2 regions of the Bacillus sp. H1a genome follow, and region 1 is predicted to be linked to the other one. Evidence: predicted binding sites of a transcription regulator. Region 1 holds the regulator's gene; the other holds the start of a gene.
The links. The regulator Rex, encoded in region 1, represses fermentation and respiration genes when NADH is low (regulators of the CRP and FNR family bind a similar motif). The targets are predictions, from matches to a motif close to TTGTGAAATATTTCACAA.
Positions count from the first base shown of each region.

Region 2: the regulator Rex is predicted to act here: its motif matches at 2,457-2,474, upstream of U860_RS0119290 (lactate permease LctP family transporter).

Region 1 is NZ_AYMH01000035.1:7,575-11,646, forward strand. It holds gene groL (chaperonin GroEL) at 1-191, opposite strand, end outside; gene groES (co-chaperone GroES) at 228-512, opposite strand; gene U860_RS0116360 (type II CAAX endopeptidase family protein) at 918-1,667, shown strand; gene U860_RS0116365 (YdiK family protein) at 1,664-1,855, shown strand; gene U860_RS0116370 (redox-sensing transcriptional repressor Rex) at 1,885-2,514, opposite strand; gene U860_RS0116375 (ABC-F family ATP-binding cassette domain-containing protein) at 2,702-4,072, shown strand, end outside.
Region 2 is NZ_AYMH01000042.1:81,465-85,536, reverse strand. It holds gene U860_RS0119310 (peptide MFS transporter) at 1-681, shown strand, start outside; gene U860_RS0119305 (acid-soluble spore protein H) at 723-902, opposite strand; gene U860_RS0119300 (metalloregulator ArsR/SmtB family transcription factor) at 1,104-1,391, opposite strand; gene U860_RS0119295 (redoxin domain-containing protein) at 1,778-2,317, shown strand; gene U860_RS0119290 (lactate permease LctP family transporter) at 2,521-4,072, shown strand, end outside.

The sequences.
Region 1 (4,072 bases):
GCATCTTCTAATTCGATTTCTTTTGCAATTGTTACACCATCATTTGTAATAAGTGGTGAACCGAATTTTTTCTCAAGTACAACGTTACGACCTTTTGGTCCAAGTGTTACTTTTACTGCGTTTGCAAGAGTGTCGACACCGCGAAGCATCGAACGACGTGCTTCTTCACTAAATTTAATATCTTTTGCCATAATAATTGACCCCCTTGAATTTTTAAATGTATATAATTAACCAATAATTGCTAAAATGTCACTTTCACGTAAAATCAAGTAGTCTGTACCTTCGTATTTCACTTCAGTACCTGCATATTTTGAGAAGATGATAAGATCACCTGCTGCTACCTCTAAAGCAACACGCTCACCATTTTCAAGCACTCGACCAGTACCTACTGCAATAACTTTACCCTCTTGTGGTTTTTCTTTTGCAGTGTCTGGTAATACAATACCACTTGCTGTTTTTTCTTCTGCTTGAACAAGTTCAATTACAACGCGATCACCTAATGGCTTTAGCATGAACAATAACCTCCTCATTTTGTTATGTAAATTTTATTTATTAGCACTCAACTCTCCCGAGTGCTAACACACTTATAATAATAAATAATCTCAATTTCTTTTGCAAGTAAAAAAATCATAATTTTTTCGCAAATTACTATATAAACGTTTCTATATATAATTGTTGTTTCTTCTACTACCTTTACTATATGAATCGTTGTTTCCACTTCTCGTATGTTACAATATGAAAGACACCCTAAGTTGTTTTCGCTACACGTACAACTTTTTCCTGTCTCCTATTTCATTTTTAAATACAGATTTACAAAAAAATCATAATACGATTGAACGTTTATATCACAGATAGGATATTTACATGTTATCCTACCTTATCTCATACACTAGAGTTAGAAAGGATGGTTAAGCCATTTGAAGAAACAATATTGGTGGATTATCGTTACATACATTTTAATGCAGTTATCTGGGATTGTTGGATTACCACTTCTCCTAAAAACAGGACTCTATGATAATAGAGAATTTACCATTGAGGAAAAAGGTCAAATCATAACTGGCCATTGGGCAATCATTAGCTTCTTTATTGCATTATGTATCGTACTTTGGTTACTTAAAACAGATATTCGTGACCGGCATTTAGATAAAATGCGCTCTTCTGCTCCAGCTACAATTGGATGGATTATTATCGGGTTCTTCTTAGCACTGTTCTCACAAAGTATTGCCGGTATGATTGAAATGCGTTTATTAGGGATTACACCTGGATCTGAGAATACAGCAAGGCTTATGGACATCGCAAGAACGACACCTTGGTTCCTTATTGTTATATCTATAATAGGGCCTATTTTAGAAGAAATCGTATTTAGGAAAATTTTATTTGGCACACTTTATAAGAAGTTTAACTTCTTTATTGCAGCTATCATTAGTTCGCTTGTATTCGCGGCGATTCATTTTGATTTTACTCACTTATTGGTATACACTTCTATGGGGCTCGTATTCGCCTTTTTATACGTAAAAACGAAACGAATTATCGTTCCTATTGCAGCTCATGTTGCAATGAATACATTGGTTGCAGTCGCTCAAGTTGTAGTAAGTAATGAGCACATTCAAGAAATGATTAAAGAAGCTGAAAAAATGCAAGGCTTTATCGGAGGATTTTTAATATGAGAAACTCACCATTGTTCATGGCTGCATTGTACTTCCTTCTTGGGTGTGTCTTCACACGCTTCGCCATTACGAACGTGACAGATACAATCTGGAATATGTGGACAATACTATTTGCAGTTATGGCAACAATTGATTTCAATTTGGCACTTCGCCTTATCTTAGTCAAATTCACAAAGAAAAAACAATAATAAAACGCAGAGGTTGTCCCCTCTGCGTTTTATTGTGGATAATTTTTCAAAAAGTAAACAAGCGTTTGTAACTCTACAGCTAAATCAATATGATGAATTCTTATATTCTCTGACACATTTAATCGTGCTGGCGTGAAATTTAAAATACCATGCACGTTCGTTTCTGCCAATCTATCTGCCACAGCTTGCGCTACTGTAGCGGGTACCGTTAATATTGCCACTTGTATATCAGTTGATAAACGCTCCTCTAATTCATCTAAATGATATACAGGAATTCCTCCGATTTCTGTTCCAACTTTCTCTTCACTAACGTCAAACGCCATTTCAATTTTTGTATTATTGTTTTTCGTGAAATTATAATGTAAGAAAGCGGTCCCTAAATTACCTACTCCAATAAGCGCTACACGTGTAATATCATCTTGGTCAAGTGTTTCACGGAAAAATGATAATAAATAATTCACGTTATATCCATACCCTTTTTTCCCTAACGCTCCAAAGTATGAGAAATCTCTTCGAATAGTTGCGGAATCAACCTTTACCGCTTCACTCAATTCGGCTGATGAAACACGTTGCTTACCAGAAAGAGATAAGTTTTGGATAAATCGATAGTATAGAGGCAATCGTTTAGCAGTGGCCTGTGGAATTTTCTGCTGATCCATATAACCTCTCCTCTCTTCCTATCTTTATTCATATACTTGAATCAAATTCAGAAGTTTAGCACTCATGAATTTCCTTGTATAATAAAGAGAAGAAGTATTCTCTCTTTATTTTAAACTATACACTATTTTTAGTATGATTGAGAAATATAAACATGGCAAAGTTAAGAAATTATTTGAGGTGAAAACATTGATTTTATTACAAGTGAATGGACTTTCGAAATTATACGGTGCAGAAACAATTCTTGCAAACATAAAATTGGAAGTACAAACAAAAGATCGTATCGCATTAGTCGGCCGAAATGGGGCCGGGAAATCTACATTATTAAAAATAATTGCCGGAGAGTTATCTCATGATGGTGGTGAAATTATAAAGCCGAAAGATGTCTCAATTGGGTATTTAGCTCAAAATACCGGATTAGAAACATCTTTAACAATTTGGGATGAAATGTTAACCGTCTTTACACATCTACAGCAAATGGAGACGAAACTTCGAAGGCTAGAGCAAGAGATGGGAAAAGAAGAAAACTTTTCAAATGCGGCTACATATGAGAGATTATTAGCTGATTATGACCAATTACAATTAGATTATAAAGATCAAGGTGGTTATCAGTACGAAGCGGATATCCGCTCAATTTTAAGTGGTCTTGGCTTCCCAGTTGAAACGCACCAGACGACAATTTCTACATTAAGTGGTGGACAAAAAACACGCTTAGCTCTTGGGAAATTATTATTAACTAAACCAGACTTACTTATTTTAGACGAGCCTACAAACCATTTGGACATTGAAACACTAACGTGGCTTGAACAATATTTACAAGGTTATCCTGGTGCGATTTTAATCGTTTCCCATGATCGCTATTTCTTAGATAAACTCGTTACACAAGTATACGAAATTTCTAATAAGGAAAGCAGACGATTTGTTGGTAACTACAGTAAATATTTAGACTTAAAATCAGCATTATATGAGCAAGAGATGAAACGTTATGAAAAACAACAAGATGAAATCGCTAAACTTGAAGACTTTGTTCAAAAAAATATCGCTCGTGCATCTACGACGAAACGCGCTCAAAGTCGCCGTAAACAATTAGACAGAATGGAATTATTAACTAGACCATTAGGTGATTCTAAATCAGCCTCCTTCCACTTCGATATTGAAAAACAAAGTGGAAATGATGTTTTGCAAGTAAAAGATGCAACTATTGGCTATGACGAGGAACCGATTATTGAACATGTAAATATGCGCTTAACTCGCGGTGACAGTGTTGCATTAGTTGGACCGAACGGAATTGGAAAATCCACATTATTAAAATCCATTGTGAATAAGTTACAGCTATTACACGGAGACGTTGCTTTCGGATCAAATGTATCTGTTGGTTATTATGATCAAGAGCAAGCCAACTTAACATCTTCTAAGCGAGTTTTAAATGAACTATGGGATGAATATCCCCTGCAACCCGAAAAAGAAATTCGCACTATACTAGGCAACTTTTTATTTACAGGGGATGATGTATTAAAACCAGTATCTTCTCTTAGTGGTGGACAAAAGGCTCGATTAGCT
Region 2 (4,072 bases), on a different contig from region 1:
CCTACAATCGAAAAGAAACCTTTAACAAAACAAGAAAAAAATCGCACTTGGGCAATTGTAATTTTAACTTGTTTCGTAGTATTCTTCTGGGCAGGATTTGAACAAGCTGGTAGTTCTCTAACACTTTATACAAATAAATTTGTTGATCGTACAATTTTTGGATGGGAAGTTCCAACATCTTGGTTCCAATCAGTTAACCCAGCATTCATCGTGCTACTTGCACCATTCGTATCTATGCTATGGTTAAAACTTTCTAAAACAAAACGCGGTGATTTAAAGGTACCAACAAAAATGGCATTAGGTATGATTCTACTAGGTATAGGTTACCTTGTTTTAACATTAGCAGTTCTAAAAACCGGAAGTAATGAAGCTGATATAACTGTTAAAGCAAACTTATTATTCATCGTTATCACTTATCTCTTCCATACAATTGGTGAGTTATTCTTATCACCAATCGGTCTATCAATGGTAAGTGCAATCGCTCCTGTAAAATTAGCATCATTACTAATGGGGGTATGGTTAGCTGGTACGGGTATGGCTAACTGGTTAGCTGGTAAACTTGCTTCCTTTACACAATCATTAGGATACCTTGAAGTATTTGCAAGTATCGGTATTATCGTTATCGTCTTAGGACTTGTACTCCTGCTCTTCTCTAAAAAAGTTGCGAGTATGATGGAATAACGCACAAAAAGACGCTTCTACTAGTAGAAGCGTCTTTTCTATTACTTCTCTTCTAAAGCTGTCACATCCACGTGAACACTTTCTTCAGGATTAGATACATCATACACTTGAGCAATTCCCCTCTGCTCGTCACAGCTCTCAATCCATACTGGTACTCCCTCATATGTAACATCAATTCTACTTGAAGAAGATAATATCTGTTTCACACGTTTTACATCCATACTGTTATTCCTCCTTTTACTTATTACACTCCTTTCTATCTTTTCATTTCCCTTTGGAATATATTCCGTAAAGTAACACTTTGATCGGTAGTCTTTTCCCCCACGTACTAACATTTACTCTCTCAAGCGTTACCATTATTATTTACTTCAAATAAAAAAAGACGTATATTTCACACGTCTTTCTTCCATAATATTCAAAAATTAAGAAAATAATGTTTTTACTACTTCACTTACTTTATCGTTATGAATTTGATAATACACTTCTAACCCACGTCTCTCAAAGCGCACTACTTTATTTTGCTTTAATTTCGTTAAATGCTGTGAAACAGTTGATTGTGGGATTTCTAATACCTCTTGTAATTGTGTTACATTACATGTTCCACGTTGCATTAGTTCCATTACTAGACGTAGACGAAGTGGATGAGCTAATGCTCTTAACATCTGTACGTCTTCTTCTGAAATACGACAGTCAAATTGATTTTGGTTCATAAAGTTCCCCTCATTTTCGTTTTTATTTTCTTATTATTTATTTATATATCTGTTCTTATATTTCCTGTTACGACATAACTTTATCAACCTATAATGCTGAAAAATTTTTCCTCCTTTTATCAGCACACAGTTCAGGAAAAAACCCCTGCTGATTTTGAATATTATACTATATGATATAAAGAAAAAGCAAAACAAAGGGATAGTAATACTTTGCTTGCAAATGTTGATTTATCAGCCTTTTTGTTATATTTTCACATTACTGAAATGTACAGTAATGATATTGTAAAATACCGTCCATAATTGATAACCTATCGTAAAGTAATTTGACCATATTTAACCTCTTTGTTACGATAAAAAGGAAATTTAAGTAAGGAGGAGGATGTAATATTAAAAAATGGTTTATTGTTATTTTCATTAGTATCGCAATTGGCTGGACTATTATCCATAACTTCCTATTAGACAAAAAAGAAGATATAAATTCAGAATCAAACATTCCAATTGGAACTGAAATTGGTAATATCGCCCCTAATTTCCTCCTAGAAACAACAAATGGTCAAGAAGTTCATCTTACAGACTATAGAGGAAAAAAAGTAATATTAAACTTTTGGGCAAGTTGGTGTGGTCCGTGCAAAATAGAAATGCCTGATATGGAAAAGTTTTATCATGATACAAAGGATAAAGGGATTGAAATTGTCGCTGTAAATGCAACAGCTACTGAAAAAGATCCGAGTAATGTAAAACAATTTCTTGAAGAAAACAAATACACTTTCCCCGTCCTATTAGATCAGAAAGGACAAGCAGGTGCCGCATATCAAATCATCAGCATTCCAACATCTTTTATTATTGATACAAAAGGTGTCATTCAATATAAGCATGTAGGACCAATGACATATGAAAAAATGAAAGAATATGCAAATAATTTATAAAAGCGTACTCAAATCGATTTGAGTACGCTTTTTGTCTACTTTATGAACAAAATTTTACTTTTAACACTATTATGGAATAATTATACTTTTTTACGTTGACAATAGTGTTGAAGGAGAATATACTAAGCATGTAAGTTGATTGTGAATAGTTTCACAAATAATGTGAATTTCTTCACATATAATAGATAGGAGTTGTCATTATTATGAGTACTTGGACACAAATTTATGACCCATTAAACAATATTTGGTTATCTGCACTAATCGCAGCACTTCCAATTTTCTGCTTCATCATTTGTTTAGTGGGATTCAAAATGAAAGGTTACATCGCTGGTCTTTACAGTGTAATTGTTGCTATTATCCTTGCAATATTTGTTTATAAAATGCCTGCAACTGCAGCAGTAGCATCTGCCGGATTCGGGGTTTTATCTGGATTTTATCCAATTTGTACTATCGTTATCGCAGCTATCTTCCTTTACAAATTAACTGTTAAAACAGAACAATTCAATGTCATTCGTGATAGCATTTCAAGTATTACAAATGATCAACGTTTACAAGTATTATTAATCGCTTATTCTTTCGGTGCTTTCTTAGAAGGCGCAGCTGGTTTCGGTGTTCCAGTTGCTATTACAGCTGCATTACTTGTAGGTATGGGCTTTAATCCATTAAAAGCAGCAGGTATTTGTTTAGTAGCTAACATCGCTGGTGGTGCTATGGGTGCTATGGGTATTCCAGTTACAGTACCTGCACAATTAACTGGGCTAGATGCATTAACTGTCGGTCGTCAAGCAGTTTACATTTTGCCATTCATTAGCGTTATTTTACCATTCTTACTTGTTTCAATGGTCGATGGAATTAAAGGTATTAAAGAAACTTGGCAAGGTATTCTTGTAAGTGGTGTTTCTTTCGCGATTACTCAGTTCCTTGTAACTTACTTCTTAGGCGCTGAACTTACTAATATTTTCGCAGCAGTCGTAAGTATGGTCGCTCTTACATTATTCTTACGTGTTTGGCAACCAAAATCTTCTGCTAAAGAAGAAAAACAAGAAGAAAAAGAATCTCATACATTCAATCAAATTTTATATGCTTGGTCTCCATTCGTATTCTTAACTGCATTTGTAACAATCTTTAATTTAAAACCAATTAAAGCTTTATTTGCTCCGGATGGTCCATTGGCAAACTTAGTATTTAACATTCAATTCCCTGGTCTTCATAATCAAGTTATAAAAACTGCACCAATCACAAAAGCTGATGCACCTTTCGCAGCTATTTTCAAACTAGATGTATTCTCTTCTACAACTACTGCGATTGTATTAGCAATTATCGTTTCACTTATCGTCTACCGTGTAAACGGCAAAATGATCAAAGAATTAATGATTGAAACAATAAAAGAATTAAAAGTTCCAGTATATACAATTTGTAGCGTTATCGCTTTAGCTTATGTAGAGAACTACTCTGGTATGTCATCTACACTTGGACTTGCATTCTCTTCTACTGGAAATGCATTCCCTATTCTTTCTCCAATCTTAGGATGGATTGGCGTATTCATTACAGGTTCAGTAGTATCTAGTGGTTCACTATTCGCACCACTTCAAGCAGTAACTGCAGACCAATTAAACATCGTTCCATCTACTCTCGTTTCATTAAACGTAGTTGGTGGTACAATAGCAAAAATGGTTTCACCACAATCTGTAGCAGTTGCTTGTGCGGCAGTTGGACTAGTTGGTAAAGAATCTGCTCTATTTAAAATAGTGATGA